DNA from 4 places in the Pantoea sp. X-Soil-TKNS-1211 genome. Region 1 is predicted to be linked to each of the others. Evidence: riboswitches for the same ligand, from Rfam matches in the RefSeq annotation. Region 1 holds a riboswitch; each other region holds the start of a gene.

The links. Region 1 has a riboswitch for thiamine pyrophosphate ahead of thiB (thiamine ABC transporter substrate binding subunit). Riboswitches for the same ligand answer to the same signal wherever they lie in the genome.
Region 2: linked by a shared signal. The riboswitch ahead of thiM (hydroxyethylthiazole kinase) and the one ahead of thiB (thiamine ABC transporter substrate binding subunit) in region 1 are both predicted to bind thiamine pyrophosphate.
Region 3: linked by a shared signal. The riboswitch ahead of thiC (phosphomethylpyrimidine synthase ThiC) and the one ahead of thiB (thiamine ABC transporter substrate binding subunit) in region 1 are both predicted to bind thiamine pyrophosphate.
Region 4: linked by a shared signal. The riboswitch ahead of AC6I8W_RS22745 (FAD-dependent oxidoreductase) and the one ahead of thiB (thiamine ABC transporter substrate binding subunit) in region 1 are both predicted to bind thiamine pyrophosphate.

What each region holds. Positions count from the first base shown of each region.
Region 1 covers NZ_AP035953.1:770,287-777,926, forward strand. The annotation lists gene AC6I8W_RS03440 (DedA family protein) at 23-787, shown strand; gene thiQ (thiamine ABC transporter ATP-binding protein ThiQ) at 784-1,485, opposite strand; gene thiP (thiamine/thiamine pyrophosphate ABC transporter permease ThiP) at 1,469-3,079, opposite strand; gene thiB (thiamine ABC transporter substrate binding subunit) at 3,055-4,041, opposite strand; TPP riboswitch at 4,089-4,185, opposite strand; gene sgrR (HTH-type transcriptional regulator SgrR) at 4,221-5,882, opposite strand; gene AC6I8W_RS03465 (MFS transporter) at 6,137-7,315, shown strand; gene leuD (3-isopropylmalate dehydratase small subunit) at 7,384-7,640, opposite strand, start outside.
Region 2 covers NZ_AP035953.1:2,947,460-2,955,099, forward strand. The annotation lists gene fbaB (class I fructose-bisphosphate aldolase) at 1-546, opposite strand, end outside; gene thiD (bifunctional hydroxymethylpyrimidine kinase/phosphomethylpyrimidine kinase) at 694-1,494, opposite strand; gene thiM (hydroxyethylthiazole kinase) at 1,491-2,276, opposite strand; TPP riboswitch at 2,310-2,401, opposite strand; gene AC6I8W_RS13980 (DUF3606 domain-containing protein) at 2,535-2,723, opposite strand; gene chiP (chitoporin ChiP) at 3,214-4,611, shown strand; gene AC6I8W_RS13990 (beta-N-acetylhexosaminidase) at 4,663-7,326, shown strand.
Region 3 covers NZ_AP035953.1:273,245-280,884, reverse strand. The annotation lists gene purD (phosphoribosylamine--glycine ligase) at 1-372, shown strand, start outside; gene AC6I8W_RS01250 (DUF1481 domain-containing protein) at 414-1,079, opposite strand; gene hupA (nucleoid-associated protein HU-alpha) at 1,147-1,419, opposite strand; gene AC6I8W_RS01240 (YjaG family protein) at 1,608-2,198, opposite strand; gene nfi (deoxyribonuclease V) at 2,261-2,929, opposite strand; gene hemE (uroporphyrinogen decarboxylase) at 2,932-3,999, opposite strand; gene nudC (NAD(+) diphosphatase) at 4,039-4,812, opposite strand; gene rsd (sigma D regulator) at 4,876-5,382, shown strand; TPP riboswitch at 5,472-5,572, shown strand; gene thiC (phosphomethylpyrimidine synthase ThiC) at 5,650-7,575, shown strand; gene thiE (thiamine phosphate synthase) at 7,572-7,640, shown strand, end outside.
Region 4 covers NZ_AP035954.1:503,336-510,975, reverse strand. The annotation lists gene AC6I8W_RS22760 (ROK family protein) at 1-537, shown strand, start outside; gene AC6I8W_RS22755 (LysR family transcriptional regulator) at 649-1,524, opposite strand; gene AC6I8W_RS22750 (pirin family protein) at 1,648-2,373, shown strand; TPP riboswitch at 2,843-2,962, shown strand; gene AC6I8W_RS22745 (FAD-dependent oxidoreductase) at 3,090-4,034, shown strand; gene thiS (sulfur carrier protein ThiS) at 4,018-4,215, shown strand; gene AC6I8W_RS22735 (thiazole synthase) at 4,218-4,985, shown strand; gene AC6I8W_RS22730 (HesA/MoeB/ThiF family protein) at 4,988-5,956, shown strand; gene AC6I8W_RS22725 (ABC transporter ATP-binding protein) at 5,953-6,672, shown strand; gene AC6I8W_RS22720 (ABC transporter permease) at 6,653-7,390, shown strand; gene AC6I8W_RS22715 (ABC transporter substrate-binding protein) at 7,400-7,640, shown strand, end outside.

The DNA.
Region 1 (7,640 bases):
TCATATTCCGCAGAGGATATTTATGGAAGCCTGGGTACAACATCTTTTTACGCAATCTCTGGAATGGGCGCTGTTTGCTGTCGCGCTGGTGACGTTTCTGGAGTCGCTGGCCTTCGTGGGATTGCTGCTGCCGGGCACGGTATTGATGGCAAGCCTGGGCGCGCTGGTTGGCAGCGGTCAGATTGGTCTGTATCCCGCCTGGGCTGCCGGACTGGTGGGTTGCCTGATTGGCGACTGGGTATCCTATGGCATCGGCTGGAGATTCCAGGGGCCGCTACATCGCTGGAAATATCTGCAAAAATATCGCGGGCTGCTGGATAAAACCGAGCATGCGCTGCATCAGCACAGCATGTTTACCATTCTGGTGGGGCGCTTTGTCGGGCCGACGCGTCCACTGATTCCACTGGCTGCCGGGATGCTGGAGCTGCCGGTGCGTAAATTTCTGCCGCCAAATATTATCGGCTGCATCCTTTGGCCACCACTGTATCTGATGCCCGGCATTCTGGCTGGTGTGGCGATTGATGTACCGGAAGCGGAACAAGGTGGCCACTTTACCTGGCTGCTGGCGCTGGTGGCATTGCTGATCTGGCTCGGATTTTGGCTATGCTGGCGCTGGTGGCGCAGTGGCAAAAACATCGACTGGGCAACGGCGTATCTACCAGCGGCGCGTTTACGCTGGCTGGCACCGTTGGCCGCAGTGGTCGGTGTGGCGGCGTTTATCGCTATCCAGTTCCATCCGATGATGCCGCTGTTCCGCCATCTGCTGTGGAAGGTGTTCTTCGCTTAACGTTGCGCCACGCCGAGGATGGCGGCGGCGGGGGTTCTGCCATTGAGCAGGTCTTCCGTGCTGCCATCCCAATAAATTCTCCCATCAACCACCACCAGACTGCGTGCCGCGATTTGCCGCGCATCCTCCAGGCTGTGCGACACCATCAGCAGCGTGATGTTGCGCGCGGCACAGACGCTGTGCACCAGTTGCAGCATCTCCTGGCGCAACGCCGGATCGAGTGCGGAAAACGGCTCATCCAACAATAAAATCGGCTGATTACGCAACAGGCAGCGCGCCAGTGCCACGCGTTGGCGCTGTCCACCGGAGAGCTGGCCTGGCAGACGATGCAGCATCTCCTGCAGCCCGGTTTGTCCGGCGATCTCAATCACCTGTTGTGTCTGATCTCGGGTGAGTTTTAAGCCCGGATGCAACCCCAGTCCCAGATTCTGCTGCACCGTCAGGTGGGGAAACAGGTTGTTCTCCTGGAATAGCATCGAGACCGGACGCGCCGCAGGGACGCTGGCGGTATGATCTGTGCCGTTCAACCATAAATTGCCGCTGCTGACTGGCAGGAAGCCACCAATCAGACTGAGCAGGGTGCTTTTTCCGGCACCGCTCGGGCCAAGGATCGCCAGCCGTTCGCCCGCTTGCGCGCTAAACTGGAAGCGCATTGGCAGATGCTGGTACAGGTAAGTGAGGTTATTCAGTGTCAGCATGACGACCTGGCAATTTTTCCATCAGGGTAAACAGGAGTAGACACAGCAGCAGCAACAGCAACGCTGTGACCGCGCCGTCATCGCCACGATAGGCACCAATTTGCTGGAACAGATAAAAGGGCAGGGTGCGGAAATCCGCACTGCCAAACAACGCCACCACGCCAAAATCACCAATCGACAACACGCAGGCAAAGGCTAGCGCCTGGGCAATCGGGCGTTGCAGCGCGCGCAGTTCAATCAGACGCAGGCGATTCCATCCCTGCACACCCAGCGAGGCGCACAATTGATTGTAACGCGCGCTGAGATCGCGCATCGGGTTCTCCAGCACTTTCATCGCATAAGGGATAGCGATCAGCGCGTTAGTGAAGATCACCAGGCCATCAGCAGATTGCGGCAGGCCAACGGTGGCGTTGAACAGCAGGAAAAAGCCGCTCGCCAGCACAATCCCCGGCATTGCCAGAATCAACATGCCACTCAGTTCCATCGCCTGTGCCGGGATGATGTGATGACGCAGGCGTAGCTCGCGACTGCTCCACAGTAGCATCAGGGTAAAAATGACGCACAACACGCCTGCCCCAAGGGCAATACGTAATGAGGTAAAGGTGGCCTGCCACAGGGCAGGTTGCTGTATCGCCCCGGCCACGCCGCCACGCAGACCATCGGTCACCACTGCCAGTAAAGGCGGGATCAACAGCAACAAGGCGAAACCGATCAATAAGCCATCGCTGAGGCGCGCACGCCAGCTGTCCTGCGGATCGCGCCAGCCGCGTATCTGTTGGCTCCCGGTCGGAATGGCTTTACTGAAGCGCTGGCTCAGCAACACCAACAGCAGGCAGCAACCCAACTGGAGCAGTGCCAGCAGGGCCGCGCGGCCAGGATCGTAGTCAAAACTCAGCGCCTGATAAATTGCCAGCTCCAGCGTGGTGGCCTGTGGGCCACCGCCGAGTGCGAGCACGGTGGCAAAACTGGCAAAACACAGCATAAAAATTAGCGCGGCGGTAGGCAGGATTTGCCGCCGCAACCACGGCCATTCAAGCAAATGGAACAGGTTCCAGCCACGCAGTCCAAGCTGGGCCGCCAGCTGACGCTGCTCGCCCGGAATGCTTTCCTGCGCCTGCAACAACATGCGTGTCGCCAGCGGTAGATTGAAGAACACGTGTGCCAGCAGAATGCCCTGCAAGCCATAAGGTGAGAAGTGATAATCGATCCCCACCAGGCTGCACAGCTGGGCCAGCCAGCCGCTGCGGCCATAGACGCTTAGTAAGCCGAACACCGCCACCAGAACCGGTAACACCAACGTCATGGCGCACAGGCGTAACAGCAGATTACGGCCAGGAAAGCGTCGCCGGTACAAGGCGCGTGCCAGCGGGATGGCGGGAATGACCGAGAACAAGGCCGACAGCAACGCCTGCCCGAAGGAGAACGCCAGCACATGATGCAGATAATCATCGCTGAGCAGGCCGCGCCAGTCACCGATCGGGGCTGACATCAGCAGTGCGCCAAACGCCAGCAGCGCCACCGCGCATAACAACAGCGCGGTGAAACTGCCGGGTAGCAGCCAGCCGGGAATTAACGGCTGACGGCGCGTTGCCATGCACTTATCCAGGCGGCACGATGGTCGGCAACCTCAGTCGGACTATACTGCAGCGCCGTTTGCGGTACGTTTAGCGTCTGATAACCGGCAGGCAGCTCGCTTTTAATCACCGGATACATCCAGTTTCCGGTTGGAATCGTCTGCTGGAAGTCCGGGGACACCATAAACTGCATAAATTGCTGCGCCAGTTTTGGTTGTTTGCTGCTGGCGAGCTGCGCCGCCACTTCAACCTGTAAGTAATGACCTTCGCTAAACGGTGCCGCAGCGTAGTTTTCTTTTTTCTCTTCAATGATGTGATAAGCCGGGGAAGTGGTATAGCTCAGCACCAGGTCGCCTTCGCCTTTCAGGAACAAGCCATAAGCCTCGCTCCAGCCTTTGGTGACGGTGACGGTTTTTTGCGCCAATTTTTGCCAGGCTTCCGGTGCTTTGTCGCCATACACCTTTTGCATCCACAGCAGCAGGCCCAGTCCGGGGGTACTGGTACGTGGATCTTCATAGATCACGCGCCATTTTTCCGGACTTTCTACCAGTTCTTTCAGGCTTTTCGGCGGGTTCTTCAGTTTGTTTTTGTCATAGACAAAGGCGAAGTAGCCATAGTCGAATGGGATAAAGGTGTCGTTGTGCCAGCCATCCGGCAGCTGGAGTGCGCGGGTATCCACCTGGCTTTTGGCAAACAGGCCGGTTTTTTCTGCCGCTTGTACCAGGTTGTTATCGAGGCCCAGCACGATATCCGCTTTGCTGTTTTTGCCTTCCATCCGCACGCGGTTGAGCAGCGACACGCCATCTTCCAGCGCGACATATTTCAGTTCGCAGCCGCACTGGGCTTCAAAGGCTTTTTTGACGGCGGGGCCGGGTCCCCACTCAGCAGAGAACGAATCGTAGGTGTAGACGGTCAGTACCGGTTTGGCAGCCAGTGCCGGGGCAGCAACCAACAACAGCACGGGCAGAACTTTTTTAAACACTTTGCGCTCCTTGAGGAGAAGATAAGGTTGAGTCGCAAAGGATCTGAGCAGTGAGGCATCTCAAATCCCTACGCCGGTATTAACCGGATCAGGTTCGACGGGTCTCTCTCAGCCCGGTAACGCAGGGCACCCCGTTGAGAACGGCTCATTCTAGACATTTCCGGGTCAGGACGAAAGGTTCACAACTCCGGCGGGGCAAACCAGGCGGATTTAAAGTCAAACCAGCCGAGGGTATTCATGCGTACACCACGCATACTGCGCTGGCCTTCCAGCAGCAGCCAGTGATGGAACAGCGGGTGCAGATAGTTACTGTCTACCAGTTGTTTACTCCATTCTGCGAGCGGTAGCGTTTTTTCGCGCCAACGTTCAGCCGAGTTTTGCCAGTCAATCGGGATACATTGTTGCATCAGCGGCAGCTCGTACAGCTGAGCGAACAGCGAGTAGTCGAGCGGTAGGGTGAAGTTGACACTACCCAGCCAGATGTCGCTCTCGCCCTCGCCATTAAACCAGGCTTCATAGCTCAGTTCGTGGGTAATCAGCTCAATGCCCTGCTCAGCCAACAGCGGACGCAGCGCATTGGCGATGCCCTCGTGCTCGACATGGTGGCTGTACCAGCTGATGGTCAGTTGTTTCAGGTTATCGGGTTTACTGACGGAGGTCAGATCGCGGCGATGGTGCCAGCGTGGCAGCAGGCCGTAAGCCGGGAACCAATAGCGTTGATAACCCACTCCGGCGTTGTTCAGCAAGGCGATCGGGTTAAACAGATAGCTGACCCAGCGGCGGAAATGGGCATCGCGCCCCTGTTCTGAACGCTGGTCAAACAGCAGAAAATAGCAACCCTCTTCGAGATGACTTTCTTCCAATTTTTCATCGGCGGTTTCGCCCTGCAATTTCACCCCGGCATACACCAATTCATCGCTGATTTCCGGCAGCACCCAAATCGAGACATCATCAATCAGCGCGCGGTAGCCGAAGTAGTCATCAAAGGCAGCAATCTTGAGCTGACTTTGCTGGTTGCGCACCACGCTGTATGGCCCGGTCCCAATCGGCTGCCGGGCGAAGTCGCGCTGGGTTTGCCATTCGCGCGGCAGGATCATCGCGCTGACGCTGCCGAGCAGCCACGGTAGCCAGTTATCGGGCTGTGTCAGTTGGATATCCAGCGTCCATGGCGCAGGGGAGTGCAGTTTCGCGAGATGGGAAAACAGCGGCTGGCTGCGCAGGCGCTCCAGCGAGCTGATGACATCCTCCATCTCCAGCTCACGTCCATGATGAAAACGAATTGCCGGGCGCAGGAAGAAGCGCCAGTGTAGCGGCGACGTCTGTTGCCAATGGTGGGCGATATCAGGTTCGATTTCCCCCTTTTCCTCATTTACCCGCGTCAGACCGCTGAAGATTTGTCGCGCCAGGTGGGTTTCGGAGCGACGCAGCGGGGAGCCCGGTAGCAAGTTAGGCAGCGGACGATAGTACAACACGCGCAGAATATGTTTGCCCTGACGGAAGCTGCGACCGAGGTGGGAAGCAATCATTTGCCGTACCTGGTTTTTGTCACCGACCAACTGTACCAACTGTTCGATGCGATCCTGCTCCAGTAAATCTTCTGCGCGCTGCTGCTGCAATGCCAGCCCGGTGTAGCAAAAACTCAGCGTCGAGCGTTTGCCACGCCCGGCCTCAGCCTGCCAGATTAACCAGCCTGCATCCTGCATCGCATTCAGCAGGTTACGCATATGGCGCCGTGAGCAGTGCAGCAATTCCGCCAGCTCGCTCAGGGTGGTTTCCTGATCCTGGCCCTGGCAGCTTTGCCACAGGCGGATAAATTGCTGTTGTAGCCGTGAAGAGGACATAAAAGGGGAACTCCTTCTCTTAATCGCTCAGTTTTTCCTGCCTCATATTAGAGGCATAGTAGACCTTAATGGAAGAGCGGGAGGCATTCAGTCATGAATGGCGCTCTGCCAGCGGTTCCGCCGACGTGGGACCTTTTCTGAGTAGGGTGCAATTTCACCGCCAGCAGTGAGTTCTCTGCTGGCTTTTTTCGTCTTGCTGTGGAATCTTCTACCCTCATTTTTCCCCCGATTGATATCCGCAAAGGGATTTCTGCATGAAATCGCTGTTAACGCGTAAGCCGTTCCTCAACCCGGTTTATCTGGCTTTTATGGCCGTCTCCTTTATGGTTGGCGTGGCCGGTGCTTTACAGGCACCGACGTTGAGCCTGTTTTTGACGCGTGAGGTGCAGGTACGGCCGTTCTGGGTCGGACTGTTCTTTACCGTCAATGCGATTGCCGGCATCGTTATCAGTCTGCTGGTGGCAAAACGTTCCGACAGTCATGGTGACCGCCGCAAATTGATTATGTTTTGTTGCCTGATGGCGGTGAGCAATTCGCTGCTGTTTGCCTTCACCCGTCATTATCTGACATTGATTACGCTGGGCGTGCTGCTGTCGGCGTTGGCCAGCGTGGCGGTGCCGCAGATCTTTGCATTGGCGCGTGAATATGCTGACCGCTCGGCGCGGGAAGTGGTGATGTTCAGTTCGGTGATGCGTGCGCAGTTGTCACTGGCGTGGGTGATTGGCCCGCCATTATCGTTCGCGCTGGCGTTGAATTACGGTTTCGTGACGCTGTTTTGCGTGGCGGCGGTGATCTTTTTGTTCAGCCTGCTGCTGATCTGGCGCACCCTACCGTCGGTGCCGCGCGTGGTGGCCTCTCCGGAGCAGGTGCTGACGCAACTCAGTCCGTGGAAAGACGGCCAGGTGCGTCTGCTGTTTATCGCCTCGGTGATTATGTGGACCTGCAACGTGATGTATATCATTGATATGCCTCTGTATATCAGTTCAACCCTGGGGTTGCCTGAAAAACTGGCGGGCTTGTTGATGGGAACGGCGGCTGGGCTGGAAATTCCGATTATGTTGCTGGCCGGACATTTTGCGCGTCGCGTGGGTAAACGGCGTCTGGTGCAACTGGCGCTGGTGGCCGCGATTGTGTTCTATCTCGGGCTGGGGTTGTTTCAGTCACGCACTGCGCTGATGGTGTTGCAGCTGTTCAATGCAGCGTTTATCGGCATCGTTGCCGGGATTGGGATGTTGTGGTTCCAGGACCTGATGCCGGGACGCGCAGGTGCGGCCACCACCATGTTTACGACCTCGATTTCTACCGGGATGATTGTGGCGGGTTTGATTCAGGGGGCGCTGAGTGAACATTTCGGCCATGAATCGGTGTACTGGCTGGCGTTAGGGCTGGCGGTGCTGGCGTTGGGGCTGGCTTCGCGGGTGCGAGATGTATAACTGCGCGCAATAAATTGCGCCGCTACGGGCCAGTGCGTACCTGTAGCGGCGCGATTAATCGCGCAGTTTTAACGTAAAAACGCGGGCTGGTTAGTCTCGTAGTTGGCGATGGACGCTTCGTGTTGCAGCGTCAGGCCAATGCTATCGAGGCCATTGATCATGCAATGACGACGGAAGCTATCGATTTCAAAACTGTAGGTTTTGTCACCGGCGGTCACGGTCTGCGCTTCCAGGTCAACGGTAAAGCTGACGCCCGGATGGCTGGCGACCAGCTTAAACATCTCATCGACTTCTTCATCGCTCAACTTCACCGGCAGCAGCTGGT
Region 2 (7,640 bases), 2.2 Mb from region 1:
GATTTCTTCAATCTGCCGACGCGATTGCTCAGAGCCAAAGTAGATGGTAGCCCCGACCGCAATGGCACCCATATTGAACGCCTGCTCGACGCTGGCGTACAGCGTCTGGTCGTATTGCGTCGGATAGCTCAGCGTCTCATTGTGGTTCAGCTTCACCATAAATGGGATTCTGTGCGCATAACGCCGCGCAACCGAGGCCAGTACGCCATAGGTCGAGGCAACGCAGTTGCAGCCCGCTTCAATTGCCAGCTCAACAATATTTTTCGGGTCGAAGTAGTGGGGATTGGCAGCAAACGAGGCCCCAGCGGAATGCTCGACACCCTGATCCACTGGCAGAATCGACAGATAACCGGTGCCCGCCAGGCGGCCGGTGTTGTACAGCGTTTGCATATTACGTAATACCACAGGAGAACGATTGTTATCGGTCATAACGCGATCAACATAATCCGCGCCCGGTAAATAAAGGCTTTCCGCTGGAATGGTCATACAGCGATGTTGAAGAAGGCTATCCGCTTCTTTGCCCAATAACTGAACGATGTCCGTCATACTGACTCCTGATAAATGGCTGGATTGGAACCGGCACCTGCCGATTCGCCCCCAACAGCCTGGACCGGGATCCGCCAGGCTGGCAAATTGCTGACTCCATTTTTCAGACAGATGCGCAGGCAAAAAATGGCAATTCGGCGTTACGCCCTACCACCACCGATGAAAATGGTGCACCGGCCCAATACCTTTCCCTACCTCCAGAGAATCCGCATGCAATAGCGCCTGTTGCAACCACGCTTTGGCCTCGGACAATGTCGCCGCCCAGTCATCATGGCGCGGACGCAATGCCGCCAGCGCGGCCGACAGTGAACAACCGGTGCCGTGCGTGTGGCGAGTGTTGACGCGCGGTGCGGTAAAACGCTGGCGTCCGTTGCGAGTGATAAGCCAGTCGGGACTTTCCGCATCACTCAGATGTCCCCCCTTCATCAGTACCGCTTCACAGCCGAGATCGAGCAACGCATCACCCTGCATCAGCATCGTCTTCTCATCCTGCGCCACGCTGCGGCCAAGCAGTGCCGCCGCTTCCGGCAAGTTTGGCGTGATCAGCGAAACCTGTGGCAACAACAGCTCGCGCAGACTGGCGATAGCGTCGGGTGACAACAAAGCATCACCACTTTTCGCAATCATCACGGTATCCAAAACCACGAACGGCAGGCTGGCACGCTTCAGCTTGTCAGCAACAATTTCCACCACCGCCGTTTCCGCCAGCATGCCGATTTTCGCGCTGTCGATACGCACATCGTCGAGTACCGAATCCAGCTGCGCCCCGACAAAATCAGGTTCGATACGATAGACCGACTGCACGCCACAGGTATTCTGGGCCACCAGCGCAGTGATCACGCTGGTGCCGTAGGCGCCCAGCGCGGAGAAAGCTTTGAGATCAGCCTGAATCCCTGCGCCACCGCTCGGATCGGTTCCGGCAATGGTCAACGCGTTGATGCGTTTCATGGTGCCACCTCCAGCGTCCACAACGCATCAAGAAAAGCGGCCACAAAGCTGCCTGGCCCCGGCGCCTGACGCGCCGCCCTTTCGCCAGCCAGCGACATGACACGACAGGCGGCCGCCACATGTTGCAGACGTTCTCCCGGCAGGCTGGCAAACGCCGCTACCACTGCCGACAACGCGCAGCCTGTCCCCACCACGCGTGTCATCAGCGGACTACCACCGGGGATGGCAAAAGTTTGCTGGCCATCGGTGACGTAATCCACTTCTCCGGTGACCGCCACAATGCTGTGGTATTCACGTGCCAGTTGTTGTGCGGCACTGATCGCGGCATCGGCCTGATGCACACTGTCCACACCACGCCCGCCTGCCGCCTGATTCGCGAGGGCAAGGATCTCCGACGCATTGCCACGAATCGCCGCCGGTTGCTGATTTAATAGTTGCTGGCAAAATTCGGTGCGCAGGGTTAATGCACCGACTGCGACCGGGTCGAGCGTCCAGGGGGTAGCGGCACGATTTGCCACCTCAACCGCAGCCAGCATGGCGATGCTGCGCTCGCGTGTCAGGGTGCCAACGTTAATCAGCAGCGCATCGGCAAAACTGCTGAACTGCGCGGCCTCGTCAGCGTCGATCACCATGGCAGGTGAGGCCCGCAGCGCCAACAACACATTGGCGGTAAAGGTCTGCACCACGTCATTGGTCATGCAGTGCACTAACGGTGCATGCTGATGAAGTAATTGAAGCGATTGCGCGAGCTGCGCGGGGGAAAGAAGGTCAGGTTGTTTCATAAGGCTCCCAACCGGCGATCAAGAAGGCGAATGCGGTCAGGCATCTGACTTCCCTACGCTGGCATTAATCCAGATCAGGTTCGAAGGGTATTTCTCAGCCGTGAACGGCACCCCTAGTCATTGATAAATCGTTAACGTACCCATCGTGCAGGTCGCTCACCGGATCATAAGGGAGTTGCTCAGCACTGTAAACCGTCGGACCTACAGCAATAAAAAACCCCGCAGAACGGGGTTAGTCAGATACCGGGTACAGGCAATTTATTTACGCAGATACTGATTCAGATACTGCTTAACTTTCTCAGTGCCATTACCTACGTTGGCAACGGCAGTGCGTAATTGTGTCGCGCTGACCTCCAGGGTATGCGTCCAATACTCAACTTCCCAGGTTTCACTGAGACTAATAAAGCGTTTGTCTTCCGGTTGTTTTCTCTTTAAATCATCAGCCATTTTGCAGCTCCTGAGGTTAATTCTGAAAACATGACTATCGCTTCTTAAGGAGAGTAACTGGTTAGCTTTACCGAAGGACGTTAGTAGTTCGATGACAGCGTACCGCCTCCCGCTTAAGTCCAGGAGCCAGCACAATGCTGGCTACCGGAAAAAATCCTAGCCAAATTGGTTGATGAGATCAAGGTATAGTGACTATACCAAAGAACAACAGAGTAAAACTTTTCAACCACACTTCATGGCTGAACGTTGTCTTACCTTTTTTGTAAATCAGCAGGATTAATGACTGAGCAACAAATAATCACCAAAAAAACAACAAACATAAATATATGATATAAAACAATAAAATTCTTATTTTGCGTTCTGCATCATAAATCGTACTCAACAAGATTGATAATTCGCGCCGCAAAAAATAGCATCTCACCACTGGTTACATGAAGTAACAGTTACAAATACGCATCATCATAACTGGAATTATCACGGAGGATTCATTATGCATCGGACTGTGCGCACGTCTTTATCTTCAGCTATTGCGGCTACGTTGCTCGCCACATCGTTTGTCCCTGTCGCCCCAGCTCTGGCAGCAGGCTTCATTGATGATTCATCCCTCACCGGTGGCCTCTATTACTGGCAACGCCAGCGTGATCGTAAAGAGATGGACCCACAACACGGTCAGTACGGCCAATATGATGCCAATCTGCATCATGCGACAGGCAATGCCAGCCTCGATTTTTCGTCTGGCTACCTGGCAAACTTTATCGGTCTTGACCTCGCTGCTTTTGGTGCGTTGGAGCTGACTAACGGCGGCCCGGCCGCACCCAACGAAATTGGTTTCAGTGACGCCAGCAACCGCTGGGATGAAAAATGGACCGGCGACAAAAGCGGTGTCAGCCTGTACAAAGCCGCGCTAAAAACCCAATGGCAGGATTACTGGCTGCGTGCCGGTTATCTGCAACCCACCGGTCAGACGCTACTGGCACCACACTGGAGCTTCCTGCCGGGAACGTATCGGGGAGTGGAAGCCGGAACTACTTATGATTTTAATGATGCAGGAGCACTCTCCTTCTCATGGATGTGGACCGATCATTACAAAGCCCCCTGGTATCAGCATATGTACAACTTCCGTAAAGCGGACGGCACCACGAGTATTCCGTGGCTGCAATCTTTCGGCGCGAAGTACGATTTTAAAAACAGCCTGGTGTTGGAGGGGGCGTACGGCCAGGCCGCTGATTACATGGACCAATACTTCGCAAAAGCGTCGTATCAACTGCCGTTGGCGGGTTCACCGCTACGCACCAGTTATCAATTTTATGGTGCGCAGGATCGCGAAGGTGGAGGCACCGGCAACGTCAATAACGTCTATGACGGTTTAGCCTGGCTACAGGCGATGACGCTCGGCTATACCCTTGGTGCATTTGATTTCCGCCTGGAAGGTACTTGGGTGAAAGCCGAAGGTAATCAGGGCTTCTTTTTACAACGTATGACCCCCTCTTACGCCAGCTCCAATGGCCGTATGGACGTATGGTGGGATTCACGTTCGGACTGGAATGCCAACGGCGAAAAAGCGGTGTTTGCCGGTGTGATGGTAGACCTCGGCAACTGGCAATTGCCAGGCTGGCAAGCGGGTGGCTCCTATGCTTATGGCTGGGATGCCAGGCCTTCCACTAATCCCATATACAACCAGCAGCAGCGGCTGACAGAATCCGCCTGGAGCCTTGACCTGGTGTACACCTTGCAGGAAACACGCGCCAAAGGTACGCAGTTTAAATTGCATTACACCCAATATGACAACCACAGCAACCTGCCCAGCTACAGCGGTGGCTACGGCAACATCTTTCAGGATGAGAAAGACATCAAATTTATGGTCATCGCACCCTTTACCATTTTCTGACCCTGAGTGGGCTGCCACCCGCATTTGCCATCCATGCATAAGGATAACCGCATGAAAAAGTTTCAGTTAAGCCTGCTGGCACTCAGCATGATGGGCATCACCGCCTGTAGTGCCGTGCCACAAAACCAGCAACAGGTCGTGGATCAAATCAGCCAGTTTGGCGTGCAGTACCAGGTCACGGATAACCAGGCCGCCAGCCACGGCGTGGATTGCGCCCAGCTTGGCGCTGACTGGGCATCGTGTAACCGGGCAACGATCAAGCTAACTAACCATGGCCCGGCGATTACCAGCAAAAACTGGGCAATTTATATGAGCAACGTGCACGAGACCCTGCGCGTTGATAACGACCAGTTTAAGATGACGCACATCGTCGGTGATTTAACCCGTCTGGAACCCACCGACAAATTCACCGGCTTTGCCGCCGGGGCAACGGTGGAGATTCCTATCGTTAATGAATACTGGCAGCTGTTTATCACCGATGTGATGCCACGCTGGTACGTCACCGCAGAAGGCGCATCACCCAAGATTATCACCAGCACCAACACAGAAAATTTAACTGATTTTGTGCTGCCGTTTGGCGACCAATGGAAACGTACCGCAGAAGACAAAAACGTGCTGATGCAGCCAGTCAGTCGCTTTGAGAAAAATGCCGATATTAACCTGCTGGCTGCGGCTTCGCTGCGTGGGCAAATTACGCCTACACCACGCTCAGTGAAAATCCATGCCGCTGATGTCGATCTGAGCCAGGGTGTTACCCTCCGGCTTGATGCCCTGACGGTGAACCAGGCTGCAGCGGTTCAGCAACGCTTTGCCCTGTTGGGTATTAAGTCGAATCCAACAGGCTATGACATAGCGACACACATTGAGACCCGTCACTTTGGAGGGGAGGAGGCGGTGTCGGGGGCTTATCAGTTAAACATCACTCCACGTGGCACCGATATTATCGGCTATGATGCTGCGGGTGTTTTCTATGGACTGATGTCGCTGTTATCGCTGGTGCCCGCTGAAGGTAAACCCGTCATCGCCACCCTGGAAGCACAGGATGCGCCGCGCTTTGCCTACCGTGGCGCATTCCTCGATGTCGCGCGTAACTTCCACAGTAAAGAAGCGGTACTGGCTATGCTGGACCAGATGGCCGCATGGAAGATGAACAAGTTCCATTTCCATCTGAGTGACGATGAAGGGTGGCGCATTGAAATCCCCGGTCTGCCGGAGCTGACCGACGTCGGCAGTAAACGCTGCCACGATCTGGACGAGCAACGCTGCCTGGTGCCGCAACTGGGGTCCGGTCCATTTAGCGATAATAGTGGCAGCGGTTATTTCAGCCGTGCCGACTATATCGACATCGTGAGGTACGCCCAGGCACGCAATATCGAGGTCATCCCGGAAATTGATATGCCTGCCCATGCCCGTGCCGCAGTGATCGCCATGGAAGCACGCTATAACACCCTGATGAAAGCAGGGAAACCCCGTGAGGCAAGCGAATTCCGCCTGGTTGACCCTACAGACACCTCCAACACCACGTCAGTACAGCTGTACGATCGCACCAGTTATCTCAATCCTTGCCTCGACTCTTCCCAGCGTTTTGTTGATAAGGTGATCGGCGAGATCCAGCGGATGCATCGCGAAGCCGGCCAACCGCTGACCACCTGGCATTTTGGCGGCGATGAAGCGAAAAACATTCGCCTTGGCGCGGGTTATACCGACAGCAAAAATCCGGAAACCGGTAAAGGCATTCTCGACCAGAGCAAAGAGGATAAACCCTGGGCGAAATCTCAGGTTTGCCAGGCACTGGTGAAATCCGGCAAGGTGCAGGATCTGGAACATCTGCCGAGCCACTTCGCGCTGGAGGTCAGCCAGTTGGTGAAAGCGCACGGTATCCCGGTGATGCAGGCATGGCAGGATGGACTGAAAGACGCGGCCAACGCCCAGGCCTTTGCCACTTCCCGCACCCGCGTGAATTTCTGGGATACCCTGTACTGGGGTGGATTCGATAGCGCCAACGACTGGACGCAGAAAAATTACGATGTGATCATCTCCAATCCGGATTACGTCTACATGGATTTCCCGTATGAGGTCAATCCGCTGGAACGCGGCTATTACTGGGGCACCCGTTTCAGTGATGAGCGCAAGATGTTCAGTTTTGCACCTGATAATCTACCGCAAAATGCCGAAACCTCGGTTGACCGCGACGGCAACGCTTTCGCCACCACCTCGGAGAAACCCTGGGGTGGTGCATATGGCCTCTCTGCCCAGTTGTGGAGTGAAACCGTACGTACCGATCAGCAGATGGAATATATGATTTTTCCACGTCTGTTATCGGTGGCCGAGCGGGGCTGGCATCGCGCCAACTGGGAGCTGGATTATCAGCAAGGCCGCAACTTTAAAGGCGGCGAAACCCATCACGTTAACCAGCGGCAACTCAATCGCGACTGGCAACGCTTTGCCAACCTGCTGGGACAACGTGAACTGGGCAAAATGGATAAGGCCGGTATTCATTACCGTCTGCCGGTGCCCGGTGCAAGAATTGTCGAGGGTAAGCTGGAAATGAATGTCGCCCTACCCGGTTTGCCGCTGCAATACAGCCTTGATAACGGCAACAACTGGCTGGATTATCACCCACAAGTGCATCCTGAGGTTGCCGTTAACGACAAGGTGATGGTTCGTAGCCTGAGTCCGGACGGTAAGCGGACAAGTCGCGAAGAAGCGCTGTAATCATCAAATTGCGCTGGATCAATTCAGGCCAGAAATCAACAGATCTGCCATAACTGTTCCAGCGCAAATTATCTCTCATTCCATAATAAATAGTAAAAGATGTAGCGCAATAAATTAACCAATAAGGGTTAGATAAATTAAATAATTAAAATAGCGAAGATCAAAATAGTTCGCAGGCACAAACCAGACCGACTGCTATATTTTTATTTTTAAATAACAAATAATAACGAAATGAGATCGACATCACTGTAAGTTGATTAATATCAAATCACCACAGGGTAAAAAACGGCCTAATTTCGCTCCGGACTAATGAC
Region 3 (7,640 bases), 500 kb from region 1:
CAGTCCGATCTGGTTGCACTGTGTCTGGCGGCCTGTGATGGCAAGCTGGATCAGCAGACGTCACAATGGGATCCGCGTCCGTCACTGGGTGTGGTGTTGGCTGCCGGGGGTTATCCGGGCGACTACAACACCGGTGACCAGATTCATGGCCTGCCGCTTGAAGAAGTCGCAGATGGTAAAGTGTTTCATGCTGGCACCACGCTGAAAGATGACCTGGTGGTTACCAACGGAGGACGCGTACTGTGCGTCACCGCGCTGGGAGAAGACGTGGCCGCCGCACAGCAACGTGCGTATGAGCTGGCGAAGTCTATCTCCTGGGAAGACAGCTTCTGCCGCCACGATATCGGCTATCGCGCCATCAACCGCAAATAATCACAAGGGGCACGCACAGTGCCCCTTCTGTTTTCTGGCCGTCAGAACTCGCTTTCTTTCGGCTGCCAGCTGCATTCATCCGTCGGCGTGATATGCAACAACTGCACCCCTTCAGGCGCTTCCAGCCATGCAACCATCAACGGTGCTGATGCACTGCGCTGCTGCTGCGCCAGCGTTGCCAGCATGTTGTTATCGAAAGGCGCATTGATCACCTTCCCTTCACAGGTACGTACCTGAGTATCGCCCAGCCAGTGCCCCTGGCTCAGCAAGACACGGCCATTCAGTAAAGCATTGCTCTGCGCTAGCATCCGCTGTGCATCAAAGCGATACAGCTCAACGCTGTCGCTGCTCACTGCTTCACGTCGTCCGGCCAGTTGCCGCTGCATAAAATTGAGCTTGCCCTGCTGATCGAAACGTAACGTAACGTCATCCGGCTGGTCGCCCGCGACCTGACGTTGCACGCTGATAAGATTGTTGTCCAGCCAGCTATAATCCGCGGTCTCCATCGCAGCGCCATTAAATGGCGTGAAGACGGTTCGCATGTGAACAGATTGATTGTCGCTATTTTTGCGCCAGATGCGTACCACGCCACGATCGGCAAGATAACCGCTGGCTGTAAAGGCAGGAAGATCAGGAGTGGTGCTACAGCCCGTTAGCAGCGCACCACATAGCAGGGCGCAGACGCGCTGATGGTAACGTTTCAGCATGAGAGGCCCCGGAAACAAAAAGGGGCGGTGTCGCCCCTCTTTTAAAGCTATACCGCGTCGCGGAAACTTATTTAACAGCGTCTTTCAGCGCTTTACCAGAGACGAACGCCGGTACGTTTGCCGCAGCGATTTTGATCTCTTTGCCAGTCTGCGGGTTGCGACCGGTACGCTCAGCGCGGTGGTTCACTTTAAAAGTACCAAAACCAACCAGTTGTACAGCATCACCATCTTTCAGAGACTCAGTGATCGCAGCCAGAGTAGATTCCAGAGCAGTTTTAGCCTGGGTTTTTGACAGGTCTGCTTTTTCCGCGATCACATCAATCAGTTGAGTCTTGTTCATAAGTTATCCTTAAAGTGTATTTATCGCTTGCTAAGCAACGAGTGCGAGGGAAAAGCCATATTCTGGCACTCTTCAGCCTGCACGCACCGATAGCCACAATTTTCAGCCCCCCAAATGTAGACCAGACAGGGGGCCGATGTGAAGCCTCCAGGCGCGCTAATTCGGGCCTGAAGTCACGTTTTCTCGCCTTATTGCTGAAAAATTATACCGATGTTACTGATTCCCGCTTCGCGCAGGTCAGAACGTAACCCTTTAATCAGTTCCAGGTCACGCTCCTCGCACTCTGCCAGCAGGCGAAAAATCTCCCACTGCAAATCCCATTCGTCAATAATCGCCTGGTTTTCGCGCAACTCTTCATCGCTCATTTCGCGCCCGGCCTGAGTCATTTCGAGAATCGCAACGGTGGTAATGGAGGTACGACTGACCTCTATGGCATGTTCCAGGGTTTCCCCACTGAGCTGCGCATGCAACACTTCACTCAATGCCACGCAGGCATCAATCGCCGGATGTACCCCGTAGATATCAAAATCGTCCCCGTTGGGGATCGCCGCTTCCAGCTTCTCAAGTTGGCTGTCGAAATTGATTTTAGCGTCTTTGACCGTCAGGCTTTCCCACACCAGATCGAGCATACGGCGATACAGCTGCGGATCGGCGAATTCGGTCTGCTGACAGAAGGCCCAATAGTTAGGGTACATACGTTCGCACAGACAGGCCATAAAGGTGACGTGCTGCCAGCTTTCCAGCTTCGCCAGGCGTAAATGGACGGGATTCTGTAACATCAAACTTGCTCTCAATAGTTTAGCTGGCGGCAGTGTACCGCAAAAGCCGCGCGCAAACAGCGTCAACGCGCATTTTGCCTGCGCAGAAAGGCTGGACGACCGGAAGCCACTGCATCCGCCCAGCGCGTCGGCTCGGGTAAGCGATAGCCCGCCATGCAGTTTTCTACCCACTGCAATGCGCTGTCGGTACTGACACGATGACCGGTCGAGATGAAAAGTGGGTTGCAGCGTGCCTTGCTACGCCATACCCAGCCCAGTTGCTCGCCTTTATCCAGCAAGGGCTGACAGCTGCCCGGAGCCTCATCCAGCGTATCAAATTGGCCGCATAAGCGCCGCTTTGCCACACCGATGGTCGGTACATCAACCAGCAGGCCAAAATGCGCCGCCACACCGAGCCGACGTGGATGCGAGATGCCGTGCCCATCGACAAATAACAGATCCGGCTGATGCTGGAGTTGCTGCCACGCAGCCAGTAACGCAGGCACTTCACGGAACGATAAAAAACCGGGGATATAGGGCATGGTGGTGCTGATACGGGCAATCTGATGTTCCACCAGCTGTAGTGAGGGATACTCAAGAATCACCAGAGCGGCACGCGTCACCTCACCGCCCTGTTCAAACCCCACGTCGGCACCGGCAATCCAACGGGGCGGCAGCACCTCAAAATCGTCCTGCCGCACTACGTCAGCTGCGCGCTGTTGCTGTTCCGTGCGTAGCGCCGCTAAATCCATCGTTAGTCCTGATGGTAAGGACGTGACAGACGATGCACTGCCTCAACAAAGGCTCCGGCATGCTCTGGCGGCACGTCTTGATGGATGCCGTGCCCCAGATTGAAGACGTGGCCTTCACCCTTGCCAAAACCTTCGAGGATACCTGCCACTTCCTGTTCGATACGGGCCGGAGGGGCATAGAGCATTGACGGGTCCATATTGCCCTGCAACGCAACTTTATGGCCGACGCGACGACGTGCATCCGCAATATCGGTGCTCCAGTCCAGACCCAGCGCATCACAGCCGGTCTCCGCTATCGCTTCCAGCCACTGGCCGCCCCCTTTGGTGAACAGGGTGATCGGCACGCGACGGCCTTCGCTCTCGTGCAGTACGCTATCGACAATTTTGTGCATGTAGTAAAGCGAGAACTCACGATAATCACGCCCGGTCAGCACACCGCCCCAGGTGTCAAACACCATGATCGATTGTGCACCGGCTTTGATCTGCGCATTCAGATAGAGGATCACGCTATCGGCCAGTTTATCCAGCAACGCATGCAGCGTCTGCGGCTCGGCGTACATCATCTTTTTGATTTTGGTGAAGGCTTTGCTACTGCCGCCTTCAACCATATAAGTTGCCAGCGTCCACGGGCTACCGGAGAAACCGATCAACGGCACTTCACCTTTCAGGTTATGACGGATGGTACGCACCGCATTCATCACATAACCCAGCTCTTGCTCAGGATCAGGCACCGGCAGTTTGTCGACATCGGCGCGGCAGGTAATGGGATTAGAGAAACGTGGACCTTCCCCAGTTTCAAAGTACAGGCCCAGCCCCATGGCATCCGGGATGGTGAGGATATCGCTGAAGAGGATAGCCGCATCCAGCGCATAGCGGCGCAGCGGTTGCAGCGTGACTTCGCACGCCAGCTCAGCATTTTTACACAGCGACATAAAGTCACCGGCCTGAGCGCGCGTGGCTTTATATTCCGGCAGATAACGCCCGGCTTGTCGCATCATCCACACCGGGGTGACATCCACCGGTTGACGTAACAGGGCGCGTAGATAACGATCGTTCTTCAGTTCACTCATAATTGGCTCTCTCACTGGCAGGAAGCCAGTGTAGCATTTTCACATCGCGCTGGCGCGACACTGGGCAACGGTATCTTCAATCAGGCGTCGCGCCACGGTGCCTGGGGGCGGTAATAAGGGTAACGCATCGTAGCGGAACCAGCCGGCATCCAGCAGCTCTTTGCCGTCATGCTGTAGCTCGCCTCCCTCGTATTCCGCCATATAAGCCATCATCAGCGAATGAGGAAACGGCCAGGGTTGTGAGGTGACATAGCGTACGTTTTTCACCCGCACGTTGCTCTCTTCCATCACTTCGCGCGCCACCGCTTGTTCGAGGGTTTCCCCCACCTCAACAAAACCGGCCAGCACGGTGTAGACGTTGTTGCGATGCTTCGCGTGGTTCGCCAGCAGGATCTCATCACCGCGTCGGATCGCCACAATGATGCAGGGCGCGATTTGCGGATAGTACCGTTCACGGCAGTGGCCGCACAGGCAAGCGAACTCACGTTTGCTCAGGTGCATTTCGTGGCCGCAATAACCGCACCAGCGATGTGAACGATAGAACTCCGCCAGTTGCACGCCACGTCCGGCGAGCTGAAACAGGCCGACATCTTCGTCGATCAACTGCCGAACTGAACCCATATTGTCAGGACGTGCCTCACGGATCAGCCAGACATTTTCACCCTGCCATTCGCCAATCACCATGCCGCTGCTGCCTGTCAGGCCATACTGTTCTGCAACACCGTGCGGCAACTCACCCTGCGGCAGCCAAAGTTTTTGTTCATAGCTGACAATCCACCAGCCAGCGTCTACGCTTGAGATCTCACGTTGCATTTAAATCGTCATCCTTAGCGTCTATTCGCGGAATGAACCACTATAACCCACATGGAGCCTCGTATGCTTACTCAGTTAGACGACCTGACCGAGCGTGTAGGCCGCGGTAACGAATTGGTCGATTCATGGCTACACGCGCGTCGTCAGCTGCTGGTTAACTATTATCAGTTGATTGGCATGAAGCCAAAAAAAGACGCCTTAAGCGCCCTTGATGAGCAGGCGTTGGATGCGTTTTGCCACAACCTGGTGGATTATCTTTCCGTTGGTCATTTCAGTATTTATGAGCGGATTATCAATGAGATGCAGGGTGACAGCCCCCTAATTGCCGCCGCACAGATTTATCCGCTACTGGAGGCGAATACCGAACGAATGATGCAGCTGTATGACGGTCATCTGCAACAGGCCATCACCGATGATAACTGCGCCACCTTTCAGCAAGCCTTGTCTGAAGTGGGGGAAGTGCTGGAGTCACGTTTCACGCTGGAAGACAAGCTGGTGCATCTGGCGTGGGATAATCAGCTGGCACGCACGCCGGTGGCAAATGAAAGCATCATTGCCCGTCCTGCGTAGAATCCTGCATTTGTAAAAGACTTGTTATTCGTAAAAAGCCCTTCTATGCTACGAGGGCTTTATCTGTTTTACGGTTTAACACCGTAACTATTTTCTTGTCGGAGTGCCCACTTGGGCTGAGACCGTTAATTCGGGATCCGCGGAACCTGATCAGGTTAGTACCTGCGAAGGGAACAAGAGTAAATATCACAGTCGGTGCGTGCGCCGTTTCTGTTACTCCTTCCGGACTCCGGACAAGCAACTTCCATCATTTACAGGAAACTTGCTATGTCTGTCGCAAAAACGTCTCGTCGTGAACAACGCGCCCAGGCGCAAGAATTTATTGATTCCCTACAAGGCACCGCTTTCCCAAACTCAACACGCATCTGGATCACCGGCAGCCGTGCTGATATTCGCGTACCGATGCGGGAGATTCAGCTTAGTCCGACCCTGATCGGCGGCAGCAAAGACAATCCGCAATACGAAACCAACGAGCCGGTGCCGGTGTACGACACGGCGGGCGCTTACGGCGATCCGCAAGCAACGATTGATGTCCATCAAGGACTGGCCAAACTGCGTGCGGAGTGGATCGCTGAACGCGGGGACAGTGAAACCATCGACCAACTCAGCTCCGACTATACTCAGCAGCGCCTGGCGGATGAGGGGCTGGATCACCTGCGGTTTGAACATTTGCCCCAGCCGCGACGCGCCAAATCCGGTCGCTGCGTCACCCAACTTCACTATGCACGTCAGGGCATCATTACCCCCGAAATGGAGTTTATTGCGTTGCGTGAAAATATGGGACGCGAGCGTATCCGTGGCGAGGTATTGCTGCAACAGCATCCAGGCCACAGTTTTGGCGCGCACCTGCCGGAGGATATCACCGCTGAATTTGTGCGCCAGGAAGTCGCCGCAGGGCGTGCCATCATCCCGTCCAACATCAACCACCCTGAATCTGAGCCGATGATCATTGGCCGCAACTTTCTGGTTAAAGTGAATGCCAACATCGGCAACTCGGCGGTCAGCTCCTCGATTGAAGAGGAAGTGGAAAAGCTGGTGTGGTCAACACGCTGGGGAGCCGACACGGTGATGGACCTCTCGACGGGCCGTTATATTCACGAAACACGTGAGTGGATTTTGCGTAACAGCCCGGTGCCGATTGGCACCGTACCGATTTATCAGGCGCTGGAGAAAGTGAACGGCATTGCGGAAGATTTGAATTGGGAGATCTTCCGTGACACCTTGCTGGAGCAGGCCGAGCAAGGCGTGGACTACTTCACCATCCACGCCGGTGTGCTGCTGCGTTATGTGCCGATGACGGCGAAGCGTCTGACCGGCATCGTTTCGCGTGGCGGTTCGATCATGGCGAAGTGGTGCCTGTCGCATCATCAGGAAAGCTTCCTGTACCTGCACTTTCGTGAGATTTGTGAGATCTGCGCTGCCTATGATGTTGCGCTGTCGCTGGGGGATGGGCTGCGTCCGGGTTCGATTCAGGATGCCAACGATACAGCGCAATTTGCTGAGTTGCACACGCTAGGTGAACTGACAAAACTGGCCTGGGAATATGATGTGCAGGTGATGATCGAAGGTCCGGGCCATGTGCCGATGCAGATGATTCGCCGCAATATGACCGAGCAGCTGGAACATTGCCACGAAGCCCCCTTCTATACCCTTGGCCCGCTGACCACCGATATCGCCCCCGGCTACGATCATTTCACTTCCGGCATTGGTGCTGCGATGATTGGCTGGTTCGGCTGCGCGATGCTGTGCTACGTCACCCCCAAAGAGCATCTGGGTCTGCCCAATAAGGAAGATGTGAAGCAGGGGCTGATCACCTATAAAATTGCGGCACATGCTGCCGATCTGGCGAAAGGCCATCCCGGCGCTCAGATCCGTGATAACGCCATGTCGAAAGCGCGATTCGAGTTCCGCTGGGAAGATCAGTTCAACCTCGCACTGGATCCGCACACCGCCCGCGCTTATCACGACGAAACGCTACCGCAGGAGTCGGGCAAAGTGGCGCATTTCTGCTCCATGTGTGGCCCGAAATTCTGCTCCATGAAAATCACCCAGGAAGTGCGTGAGTTTGCCGCCCGCCAACAGGCTGAAGCCCAGCCGATTGAAATTGGCATGGCGCAGATGTCCGATGCCTTCCGCAGCCGTGGCGGTGAGCTGTATCATGCCGTCGATGCCCTGAAAGAGGAAAATGTATGACCGCCCCCTTCCCCAGTACCGCCCCGCGTTTAGGGCTGTATCCGGTTGTCGATAGCGTTGAGTGG
Region 4 (7,640 bases), on a different replicon from region 1:
TTTGGTGCCATCCTCGGTTCGGGTGTGGGCGGCGGTCTGGTGGCTGATGGCCGCATCATCATCGGACAAAATGGCTTAACCGGTGAGTGGGGACATGGCCCGATCACCCTGACTGAGGTCGAGATTGCAGGTGAGTGGCATCGTCTGCCGCGTTTGTCCTGCCCCTGTGGGCAAAAAGGCTGTCTGGATAGCTGGGGCGGCGCGCGTGGGATGGAGAATCTGCATCGCGTTTTGCATGGCGAAATGACCACCAGTATCGATATTATCGCGCGCTGGCAACAGCAGGAGACGCTGGCGGAGAAAACCCTCACTGCCTGGCTGCAACTGGTGGGGCAGCCGCTCGCTTACTGCATCAATATGACCGGTGCATCCGTGGTAGTGGTCGGTGGCGGGCTGGCGTCTGTGACGCCGTTGATTGCGGCGTTAGATAGTGTGGTGCAAGGCTACGTGTTACGCCGCAGCGCCCAGCCGCTGGTGGTGCCGGGGCATTTTTCTCATGATGGTGGCATGCGCGGTGCGGCGCTGTTGGCAAAATAAAACAGGTGAGTTTGTATTGACTCGTAGCGGCGCGATTTATCGTGCATTCGGTTCGCTATCATAATGTCAAAGGCGCGCGATAAATCGCGCCGCTACGGAATATAGCTACGATTAAGCCAGCTTCTGCTGCAAAAACGCCATAAACATCCGGTTGACTTCGCTGCGCTGGCGATGCTGTGGATACAACGCATTCAGGCTCAATGAGGAAGGATGCCAGTCATCCAGCACCGTCACTAAATCCCCACTGGCAAGGGCCGGGGCGACGATAAATTCGGGTAACAGAATCAGCCCCAACCCGGCCATCGCGGCATCACGCAGCATCTCCCCGTTGTTGCTGACCATTGGTCCCTGCACGTTAATCACTTCACGTTGTTCCCCCCGAAACAGTTCCCAGCCAGTCTGACTTTCTCGGCCATAGCGCAGGCAGGCGTGATCGAGCAGATCTTCAGGTTTGCGTGGCGCGTCGGCCCCTTGCAGATAGCGCGGGCTGGCGCAGATCACCCGGCGAAACTCACCCAATTTTTTGGCAATCAACGTTGAGTCGGGCAGGGTGCCGATGCGAATTGCCATATCAAAACCTTCGCCAATCATATCGACATAGCGATCCGCCAGTTCCACCTGGAATTGCAACGCGGGATGCAGGCTGAGGAATTCAGCGATATAGGGTGAAAGATGGCTGATACCAAAGGACATCGGTACGCTAAGACGAAAACTTCCCTGGAGTACCTGACGGCGTCCCGATACCGCCAACTCCGCTTCCTGTACATCATCCAGAATGCGCTGCGCATGACGGGCAAACAGCTGGCCGTTATCCGTTACCGACAGTTTGCGCGTGTTGCGATTAAGTAAGCGCGCGCCCAGTGACTCCTCCAGCGCGGCGATGCGGCGGCTGACGTATTGCTTGGACAGCATCAACTGCTCGGCGGCAGCGGTGAAGTTGCCGGCTTTAATCACGGCGACATAAATGCGCAGGTCATCTATCTGCATATTGTCCACTTATTGGTGACAGTCATTGTCAGTGTAACGCATTGTTGAGCGTTTCAGTTTACGTATACTGAGTCTCATCAGGAAGCGAAATCGTCTTCCGCTAACAAATTTGAGGAGCAGACCATGATTGAACAAAGATTGTCAGCCCAGCGCGGCCTCGGTGACCACGGCTGGTTGCATTCACGCCATACTTTCTCGTTTGCCAACTATTGGGACCCGAAACAGACTGGTTTCTCGGATTTACTGGTGATTAACGATGACCAGGTGGCACCGGGTCGTGGTTTTGGTGCACACCCGCACAGCAACATGGAGATCATCTCTTATGTGCTGGAAGGGGCGCTGGAGCATAAAGACTCTATGGGCACCGGTTCGGTAATTGTCCCCGGTGACGTGCAGCTGATGAGCGCCGGTAGTGGCGTGACGCATAGCGAGTTTAACCACTCGAAAGCGGAAAGCGTGCATTTCCTGCAAATCTGGATCGTACCGGCAGAACGTGGCACCCAGCCTGGCTACCAGCAGATTTCGGTAGCAGAAGGTGACAAACGTGGTCAGTTGCGTCTGATTGTGTCGCCGGCAGGTGATGCCGGTTCGCTCAGTGTCCGTCAGGATATCCGCATCTATGCTGGACTGTTTGATGGTGCCGAGCAGCAGACCTTTGCGCTGGATGCCGACCGCTATGCCTATATTCATGTGGCGAGTGGCAGCATTGAAGTGAACGGCGTGGTGTTTAACGCCGGGGACGGCGCACGCGTACGCAACGAAACCGCGCTGCAATTCGCCAACGGCAAAGATGCGGAAGTGTTGTTGTTTGATCTGCGCCCGCTGGAAGTGAATCATCCGCAGCGTTAAACAATATGGGAGGCCTGTTGGCCTCCTTTCTTCTTCAATTGCGCGATAAATCGTGCCGCTAAACCCATTCCATTCCCCGCACAATCCGTAGCAGCGCGATTTATCGCGCGGGTTTTGACCTTCAGCAATCTCCACCCGTAAGGTGCGATGTTTACAACAACAACGCGGCAGAGGCCAGTCGTTGCATGATATCAAAATCCCGCTGCTCATCTGGCATCGCTATTCCTGGTTTGCCTGATGCTTCAGGGGCAGAACACCACCCATAAAATAATCACGCCGAACACGCACACCAGAATGGCTGAAATGATTGAATCAGCACACATATTTTATCTGCCGGATTTCAGGATGAAGAGAGGAGGATACGCGCAAATCGTGGAGAAAAATGGGTGATCCTGAAACAGGGAATTTTTAAAGGTTAGCCTTTGTTGCCAGTCTTACACTTGACGAAGCCTGGCTGCTGCAATACAAATAGACGCGTCGGGGGAGTCTCGCCCAAGAGACTGAGAGGCTAAAAGCGCACTGCGCGGCTTAGCGACCCTTTGAACCTGACCCAGTTGATACTGGCGTAGGAAGACTGACAGCCTGCCATTTTGGCTGTCTGACAACGGGACGCTTTTCCGTCGCGCGTGTCATTTCCCTCCTCCTGTATCCGGGTCTCAGTGCGAAAACTGAGAGGCCGATATGAATGCTCCCCGTTGTATTCCGGAACACCCGCTATGAGTCGCTGGTCGATATTAGGCAGCGGCGTGGCGGGCCTGTGCGTAGCGACCTTACTCGCTGAACGCGGTGAACAACTTGAAGTGATTAGCGATGAATCGCGGCAGCCCGCCTCGTGGTTTGCCGGTGGCATGCTCGCGCCCTGGTGCGAAGCAGAAAGCGCACCGCGTGCTGTCATCGATCTTGGTCAACATTCCGCCACCTGGTGGCAGCAGCGTGTCAGCAGCGTTGAACATCAGGGCACGTTGGTGGTGGCTCCGCCGCGTGATAGCCAGGAACTGAACCGCTTTGCGCGCATGACCGAACAACATCAATGGATTGATCCGGCAGAAGTGGAACCGGCTCTCGCCGGACGCTTTGCCCGTGGCCTGTTTTTTGCCCGCGAAGCGCATCTCGATCCCCGTTTGGCGCTGAACGAAATGCGTGAGAAATTGCAGCAGCGCGGGGGGGCTTTTCACCACGGGAAACCGTCGGGGCAAGTGATCGACTGTCGTGGGATCCATGCGGCAGCGGCGTTGCCACGCCTGCGGGCGGTGCGCGGTGAAATGCTGATTTTGCATAGCGATGAGGTGCGCTTCTCGCGCCCGATTCGTCTGCTGCATCCGCGCTTTCCTTGCTATCTGGTGCCGCGTCGCGCGGGTCATTTTATGCTCGGTGCAACCATGGTCGAGAGCCATGACGCCAGCCCGATCAGCGCCCGCGCCATGATGGAGCTGCTCAGCGCTGCCTGGGCCATCCATCCGGCGCTGGCCGAAGCGCGCATTATCGAAAGCGCCAGCGGTTTGCGTCCGGCCTACCCGGCCAATCTGCCGGAAATCCACTATCAAAACGGCTCGTTTTACCTCAACGGTATGTACCGCCACGGCTTCCTCCTGGCCCCGCTAATGGCGGAGCAACTGATGCAGCGCTTAACCTCGGAACAACTTCATGAATATTCAGCTTAACGGCCGCCCGGTGCTGACTGCTGCTCGCACCCTGAGCGAACTGCTGCGCGAACAGCACATTGATGCCGCCTGCGTGGCAACTGCCTTCAATGGCAATTTTGTTCCCAAATCCCAGTACGACAGCCAGCAACTGACAGAAGGCTGTCAATTGGAAGTGCTATCACCGATGCAGGGAGGCTAATCATGTTTTATGGCTTTGAACCCCAGTCACGTTTTCTGCTCGGCACCGCAGGTTATCCCTCGCCTGCGATTTTACAGCAGGCGATTGCGGCGGCGGGTAGCGAAATCATTACCGTCAGTCTGCGGCGTGAAGGCACAGCCGGTGCTGCCTTTCGTGAATTGCTGGCGCAGTTGGATCTGCGCGTGCTGCCCAACACCGCCGGATGTCACACGGTGCAGGAAGCAGTAACCACGGCCTATATGGCGCGTGAATTATTTAACACCCCGTGGATCAAGCTGGAGGTGATCGGCCATGCCGACACGCTGCAACCCGATCCCTTCGCGTTGGTGGAGGCAGCCCGCATCCTGTGTGCCGACGGATTTCAGGTGTTTCCGTATACCACCGAAGATCTGATTGTCGGTGAAAAATTGCTGGAAGCGGGCTGCGAAGTCCTGATGCCGTGGGGTGCGCCGATTGGCTCCGGCCAGGGGCTACGTAACATTGATGGACTACGGGCGATGCGTGCCTGGTTCAGCGATATTCCGCTGATTATCGATGCCGGTATCGGTGCGCCATCGCAGGCAGCACAGGCGATGGAGCTGGGTTTCGACGCGGTTCTACTCAACACCGCCGTAGCGAAAGCGGGTGACCCGGTGCGTATGGCGGGGGCGTTCCGCCAGGCTATCGAGGCGGGGCAAGCCGCACGTGACGGAGGGTTGATGGAGAAACGCGATATGGCCGCCGCCTCCACACCGATCTTTGGTCTCGCCACGTTTGGCGGAGGACAGTAACGATGGATCGCTATCAACGTCAGATGATGTTGCCGGAAATCGGCGAGCCGGGACAGCAGCGACTGAGCCAGGCGCGCGTGCTGGTGGTGGGTGCTGGTGGACTGGGTTCCACGCTGTTGCCGTTGCTGGTGGGGGCGGGCGTCGGCTATATCCGCCTGTATGACGACGATGACGTGGCGCTGCACAACCTGCACCGCCAGACATTGTTCGATATGCAGGACGTCGCGCAGCTCAAAGTCACCAGCGCGCAACGCGCGTTGCTGCGGCGTAATCCGCAGGTGCGCGTGGAACCGCTGCCGCTGCCGTTAACTGCCAGCAATGTGCAGCAGGCGCTGCATAACATCGACCTGGTGATTGACGCTGCGGATAATTTCGCCGTGACCTATCAACTGTCGGATGCCTGTCATCCATTGGGCATCCCGTTGATCAGCGCGTCGGTGCTGGGACGGCGGGGCTACGTCGGCGGATTTTGCGCCTCGGCACCCAGCTACCGCGCGGTGTTTCCACAGTTGCCCAGCAGTGCCGCCAACTGCAACACCGCAGGGGTGATGGGACCGGCGGTCGCTGCGTTGGGAGCGTTACAGGCGCAGATGGCGTTGAGCGTGCTGTTGGGCTTTACCCCCTCGCCGCTGGGTTGTCTGGTCAATTGTGATTTTGTGCACTGGCATTTTCGCCAGTTCCGCTTTGACGATGCAGAAGAGCCGGAACAACCCGGTGTGCCCTTTATTGATGCCCGGTTACTCACCGCCGAAGATTGCATCGTCGAACTGCGTAGCCGTGAGGAAGCCCCGGTCAGCGTGGCGGCCTGGGCGCAACGCATTCTGCCGCAGCAACTCGACGCCTGGCAGCCACCGAATGATCAACGCATTGTGCTGGTGTGTGCCAGCGGTATCCGTGCCGCTCAGGCCGCAACCGCGCTGGCACAGCGTGGCTGTAACCGGCTGGCCATTCTGGCAGCCAATCGACCATGAGCATGGATATTACGCTGCACGATGTCAGTTTCGGCTGGGGAGGGCATCCGCTGTGCCAGCACCTCAACCTGCGTTTGCGTGGGGGTAAGACCACGGTGTTGCTGGGGTGCAGCGGCATTGGCAAGAGTACCGTGTTGCGCCTGGTGGCCGGTTTGCTTCAACCACAGCAGGGCAGCATCAGCGGCATTCGCGACAACGTGGCGTGGATGGGGCAGCAAGATTTGCTCTATCCGTGGTTGTCGGTGCTGGACAACGTGATGCTGGCGGCGCGTCTGACGGGTGAAAAAGCGGATCCTGTACGCGCCATGCATCTGCTGGAGCAGGTCAAACTGGCCGACGTCGCCCATGCCAAACCCGATACACTTTCCGGTGGTATGCGGCAACGCGTGGCGCTGGCGCGCACCCTGTATGCCGGACGCGATGTGGTGCTGATGGATGAACCTTTTGCCACCCTGGATGTGATGACCAAACTTAGCCTGCAAACGTTGACGGCAACCTTGCTACAGGGAAAAACCGTGCTGTTAGTGACGCATGATCCGCTGGAAGCCTGCCGCATGGCGGACGACATTCTGCTGCTGAGCGGCCAACCGTTGCGTATCGAAACCTGGCCGGTGCCGGGCGGCAGGGCACCCCGTACTCTCGATGATCCCAGCCTGTTGCAGGCGCAGGGCCAGCTGTTTAACCGATTGAATCAAGATGAAGAAAAATCTGTTTAGCGCCGTCTACTTGTTGGCGGTGCTGTTATGCGCCTGGCTGCTGGCGCGCCACAATGGCGTGCCGAATTTTCTGTTGCCCGCGCCGCAAGCGGTGCTGGAAGCGTTGTGGTTGCATCGCGCGCTGCTGTGGCATCACCTGGTGTTCACCCTGGCGGAAATTGGGCTGGCGCTGCTGCTGGGAGTGGGGGCAGGCATCGCCCTGGCGATATTGATGGCGGGCAGCCCGCTGATACGACGCTTGCTGTTTCCGCTGGTCACCGCCAGCCAGGCCATTCCGGTGTTTGCGCTGGCCCCGTTGCTGGTGCTGTGGCTGGGGTTTGGTATCGCATCGAAAGTGGTGGTGGCGGCGTTGATCCTGTTCTTCCCGCTGTGTCTGTCCTTGTTTGATGGCCTGTGCCGCGCGCCACCCGGTTGGCTGGAGTTGGCACAAACCCTCAACGCTTCACGTTTTCGCCTGTTCTGGCAGGTGCGCTGGCCAGCCGCGCTGCCGCAATTTTTCTCTGGTTTGCAGATGGCGGTAGTGCTGGCACCGATTGGCGTGGTGATTGGCGAATGGGTAGGGGCCAGCGAAGGACTAGGCTACCTGATGATGCAATCCAATGCGCGACTGGAAACCGCCACCAGCTTCGCCGCGTTGTTGTTGTTACTGATTCTGGCGTTGCTGCTGTCCGGCGGCGTCGCTCTGCTACGCAAGAAAACCCTCTGGCACTCAACATAAGGATGCATTTTGAAAAACCTGGGAACTGTGATTACCGCGTTATTGCTACTGGTGACATCCAGCGTTGCGCAGGCGAACGAAAAAGTTCGCCTGTTGCTCGACTGGTTCGTTAACCCGAATCATGCGGCGATTTTTGCCGCGCAATACAGCGGTGCATTTAAAAAAGAGGGGCTGGATGTGGAGATGATCGCCCCGGCCGATTCCGCCTCCGTGCCGTTGCTGCTGGCGGCAGGTAAGGCCGATCTGGCGA